2 regions of the Paenibacillus sp. FSL K6-0276 genome follow, and region 2 is predicted to be linked to the other one. Evidence: a T-box and tRNA genes for the amino acid it is inferred to sense, from the RefSeq annotation. Region 2 holds a T-box; the other holds one or more tRNA genes.

Region 1 (2,472 bases), 2.3 Mb from region 2:
CGGTATAGCAGTGTATTACGATGGATATATAACTTCTTGGCTGTTTCACTTACATTACAGTCCATCTCAAAAAAAGTTTCCAAAGTCAGCAGCATTTCTTTATCAGATAGTACAGAGGAATAGTCACCAATTTGTCCAAGCAACTGTTTGCGGCGTACATCAGGAATACTGTTAACCAAACGTTCCAAATGTAGTTCCCAAGGTAAATGAATATACTCACCTACTTGGAAGATACGACCGAGTACAATCGTCTCCCTGAGCAAAGCCACAGATCCTGTCAATCCCTTAACAGGGACAATAGCCGGAGCTACCGCCAAATGGAATACTCCTACCCACTCACTGGCTATCAGCTCATGTAAACCCATACTAGTCTGTGCTAGAAGATCATCTACGCTCTCTTCTTCATCATCCTTATCATCCCCGCCCGTAAGCAATTCTTTGCGAGCTAAAATTAGCCACTCCTTCTCTTGAAGCGGAATAAGCAGGATTTCGTTCTCAAAATAGCTACGCAGCAATTTCATCAGTGAACGATAAGAGATCTGCGGACTATGTGCAATCTCACTACTAAGGAGGAATGGAATCATGTCTCCGAACAGACGTCCCTTTAGGGTCATCTCATCGGGAATCTCAGAGTCATTTTTTTCTTTCTCTAGCTCCGTGTTCAACCAGGCCCCAAGCTGCCGTGCCTCCACTTCACCTTCTTCTCTAAGCCCTGTAGCTTTAAGTGCAATAGCAAAATTTCGAACTGCATAATTGACCAGTTGTACTTCCAGAGAGGTAAGCCCCTCCATTTCCACCCAAACAGCGGTTACACGTCCATCATTCTCATACAAAGGTGCCCAGAGATGACCCTCATGGATTACCAGCTGATCCTGTACTTCTAATCCCATGCTAAAAAGAGAAGCTGAATGCTGCCTCCCTAACTGCTTGATTCCGGTTCTCTTTCCGGTGAGCTGCTCTAATTTTTTCCGCAATGTCTCACTATCCATAGTCACCATGCTCCACCACTTTTGCTCTTTTCGCCTATTTTAGCATATTCTCTTATATTATGTTAATCGCTACAGTAGCGCGCTACTATAATACAACCATAAAACACAAAAAAAGCCACCACCATAAGGTGATGACTTTCTGTTTGGGATGAGCCATGAAGGACTCGAACCTTCGACACCCTGATTAAAAGTCAGGTGCTCTACCAACTGAGCTAATGGCTCATAAATGGTGGGGGATGATGGATTCGAACCACCGAACACGTACGTGAGCAGATTTACAGTCTGATGCGTTTGGCCACTTCGCTAATCCCCCAGGGAAAAGTGGCTCGAGACGGATTCGAACCGCCGACACGAGGATTTTCAGTCCTCTGCTCTACCGACTGAGCTATCGAGCCATATTAAATTGACATAAAAATAAAGTGGTAGTCTTAAACTTCCCACTCTAATCTTGTGGAAAAAAATGGCGGAACCGACGAGATTCGAACTCGCGATCTCCTGCGTGACAGGCAGGCATGTTAGGCCAACTACACCACGGTTCCGCATTGATAAAAAATGGTGCCGGCGAGAGGACTTGAACCCCCAACCTACTGATTACAAGTCAGTTGCTCTACCAGTTGAGCTACACCGGCACGGTGTGAAATAAATCTTAAAGAGATGAAAATGGTGGAGGCTGAGGGGATCGAACCCCCGACCCTCTGCTTGTAAGGCAGATGCTCTCCCAGCTGAGCTAAGCCTCCAGGTATTATGGTAGCGGCGAAGGGGATCGAACCCCCGACCTCACGGGTATGAACCGTACGCTCTAGCCAGCTGAGCTACACCGCCACAATAATTAGTAATGCTATGGATTGAAAATGGCGGAGAGAGTGGGATTCGAACCCACGCACCGCTTACGCAGTCTAACCCCTTAGCAGAGGGTCCCCTTATAGCCACTTGGGTATCTCTCCAAACGATATCAGTACCACAGCAATCCAAACAGGAATTTGACTCCCTGAAAACTGAATCCGAATTGAATTTGCGTTTTAAGTATAGGATAAGCCCTCGACCGATTAGTATTGGTCAGCTCCATGCATTACTGCACTTCCACCTCCAACCTATCTACCTCGTCGTCTTCAAGGGGTCTTACTAATTGGGAAATCTCATCTTGAGGGGGGCTTCACGCTTAGATGCTTTCAGCGCTTATCCCGTCCGTACGTAGCTACCCAGCCATGCTTCTGGCGAAACAACTGGTGCACCAGCGGTACGTCCATCCCGGTCCTCTCGTACTAAGGACAGCTCCTCTCAAATTTCCTGCGCCCACGACAGATAGGGACCGAACTGTCTCACGACGTTCTGAACCCAGCTCGCGTACCGCTTTAATGGGCGAACAGCCCAACCCTTGGGACCTACTTCAGCCCCAGGATGCGATGAGCCGACATCGAGGTGCCAAACCTCCCCGTCGATGTGGACTCTTGGGGGAGATAAGCCTGTTATCCCCAGGGTAGCT
Region 2 (2,472 bases):
GCCTTTGCGAATAATAATGAATCGTCCATCAAAGGAGTTTCCCAATGAAACATCCATATTTATATCTGTAATTTTGTCGCCATTCATCGTGATGGCGCCATTCGTAATATCTTCACGTGCTTGACGCTTGGATGGCTCAATACCTAAATCAACCAGCCAGTCGATAATATTTTTTGTTTCCTTGGAGGCATGGAATGTAGGCATATCTTTGAAGCCTTGCTCAATTTCATCTGCTGTCAACGATTTAATATCCCCACTGAATAATGCTTCTGTAATTTTTCGTGCTTGATTTAAGGCTTCCTCACTGTGAACGAACTTCGTCATTTCTTCTGCCAATTTAAGCTGAGCTTCACGTTTGTGAGGTTCTGTCTGTACCTTCACTTCCAGTTCATCGATTTGTTCTTTCTTCAAGAAGGTAAAGAATTTCAAGTATCTAATAACGTCACGATCATCTGTATTCGCCCAAAACTGGTAAAATTCGAATGGAGTCGTTTTGTTTGGATCGAGCCAGATGGCGCCGCCTGCTGTTTTACCGAACTTCGTACCGTCCGCTTTCAACATCAACGGAATGGTCAAACCGAATGCTTTCGCTTCTGGGCCTTCTTTTTTACGAATCAAATCAAGTCCACTTGTAATGTTGCCCCATTGGTCTGCACCGCCAATTTGCAGTTGGACATCTTCTTCTTTGAACAAGTGATGGAAGTCCATAGACTGAAGAATCTGGTATGAGAACTCGGTAAAGGAAATCCCCGTATCGAGTCGACTCGCTACGATATCTTTGGCCAGCATCGTATTGACGCTGAAGTTCTTTCCGTAGTCACGCAAGAAATCCAATATCGTTAAGTTATGTGTCCAATCGTAGTTGTTCACCATGCGTAGTCCCGTGTCGCCTTCGTTAACGAACAGTTTCTTCATTTGCGCTGTCAGCGCATCTACGTTCTGCTGTACTTGATCCATGGTTTGCAGCGTACGTTCTGTTGTCCGACCGCTTGGATCACCAATTGTACCAGTTGCTCCGCCAATCAAGATTACGGGGCGATGGCCAGCAAGCTGGAATCGCTTCATCATCATAAAGGGAATCAAGTGGCCAATATGCATACTGTCACCGGTAGGGTCAACACCACAGTATAGCGATATCGACTTCTCACTTGTAATTTTGTGCAAACCTTCTGCATCTGTCTGTTGATTAATGGCACCGCGCCATTCCAGCTCATCTACAATGTTCAACATTTCGCTTCAGCTCCTAAATGTATAAGTTAATTTTTATGCACATGTACCTTTTAGAAAAAACAAAAAATCGTCTCCTAGTCTATTTTAGACATAGGGACGATTAATTAACCGTGTTACCACCCAAATTGCATTAACAGTGCTGCAGCCACTATTAATACCACTTTCGGCAATGATATCGATTGCCAGTCCGCTTAGCGTTACCTAAGATACTCCAGAGTGTAATTCGCAATGTTGTGTGTACCAGGTCTCATCAACCCCTGGCTTTCTGTAGAACAGGGACAATATTGCTACTGCGCTCTTTCATCGTGTTATTCAATATTAGATTACTGACAATAATAGTCCAAGAGAAATTGTTTGTCAAACACTAAATTTATCAGGAAGATAGTTTTACTCTGTTCCGCAACCTCAGTAAAAGCTTGGTCTTGGTCCTTCTCTGAATAAGGAAGGTTTGTCCATCATTCCAAACTATCCAATTCGACAACATCTCCGTTAGAGGCCTTCACGGCATACTTACAATCTAACATACCGCATAATACATACTTCTTCTGCACAAGATCATACACATAGCCTGGTGTTAATTCGAGCCAACTCTTGAGTTTGTCAAAGGCTTCGTCATGACTCACAGAAATTTCCTCTTCGATCTGGAACTCATCAAACGTATTGAGCAGCGGTTTATTATCCATATAATTGATAACCTTATAACTCTGCGCATGGATGAACAGGAGGAGCTTACGCTGAAAAGCAAGATTACTTGGCGCCTTCAGCCTCAATGTCGCTTGAATATATCCTCTTTCCCGATGCAACGTCTTCAGTATCCATTGTCCGGAATCATCTGGATAGAGCTGGCTTAAACCAGCTTCAACTGCGGCTATACATTTGGCTTGTTCTACGTCTGTGATTGAAAATGAGTCCGGATGCGGCTCAAGATCTATTGCCTGTTCGATTGTAACTCCCTCTTGCAGACGCATCTCCGTCCTTTCGAACGATTCCGTGTTCACTTGTTCCCAAACCATCACTTGATCAATATTCAGTCGCATTCCTGCACCTGATTTATTCTCAAATGGGATTGTCGCTGTTCCATCATTCGTGATGTAGATTTCCTCTATTCCATAGAAAGGCAAGAGCCGCTGCTTCTCATATAACGGATAATCTATAAGCTGCATTTGCTTTCTCGCAAGTGGCTCTACGTCTTTAAGCGTGAGAGAATAGTTCTCTTCTTGCACAATAGAGCTAGAAGGAAAC

Evidence for each region. The T-box of region 2 lies ahead of tyrS (tyrosine--tRNA ligase). A T-box ahead of a tRNA ligase gene usually reads a tRNA of that ligase, here a tRNA-Tyr.
Region 1: it has a tRNA-Tyr gene. The T-box ahead of tyrS (tyrosine--tRNA ligase) is inferred to sense a tRNA for this amino acid. The anticodon was not compared.

What each region holds. Positions count from the first base shown of each region.
Region 1 is NZ_CP150276.1:155,020-157,491, reverse strand. Features, by position in the region: gene MHH52_RS00775 (helix-turn-helix domain-containing protein) at 1-998, opposite strand, end outside; tRNA gene MHH52_RS00770 (tRNA-Lys) at 1,139-1,211, opposite strand; tRNA gene MHH52_RS00765 (tRNA-Tyr) at 1,217-1,302, opposite strand; tRNA gene MHH52_RS00760 (tRNA-Phe) at 1,312-1,384, opposite strand; tRNA gene MHH52_RS00755 (tRNA-Asp) at 1,451-1,528, opposite strand; tRNA gene MHH52_RS00750 (tRNA-Thr) at 1,543-1,618, opposite strand; tRNA gene MHH52_RS00745 (tRNA-Val) at 1,651-1,726, opposite strand; tRNA gene MHH52_RS00740 (tRNA-Met) at 1,735-1,811, opposite strand; tRNA gene MHH52_RS00735 (tRNA-Ser) at 1,842-1,933, opposite strand; rRNA gene MHH52_RS00730 (23S ribosomal RNA) at 2,016-2,472, opposite strand, start outside.
Region 2 is NZ_CP150276.1:3,932,095-3,934,566, forward strand. Features, by position in the region: gene tyrS (tyrosine--tRNA ligase) at 1-1,227, opposite strand, end outside; T-box leader at 1,320-1,543, opposite strand; gene MHH52_RS18555 (hypothetical protein) at 1,686-2,472, opposite strand, start outside.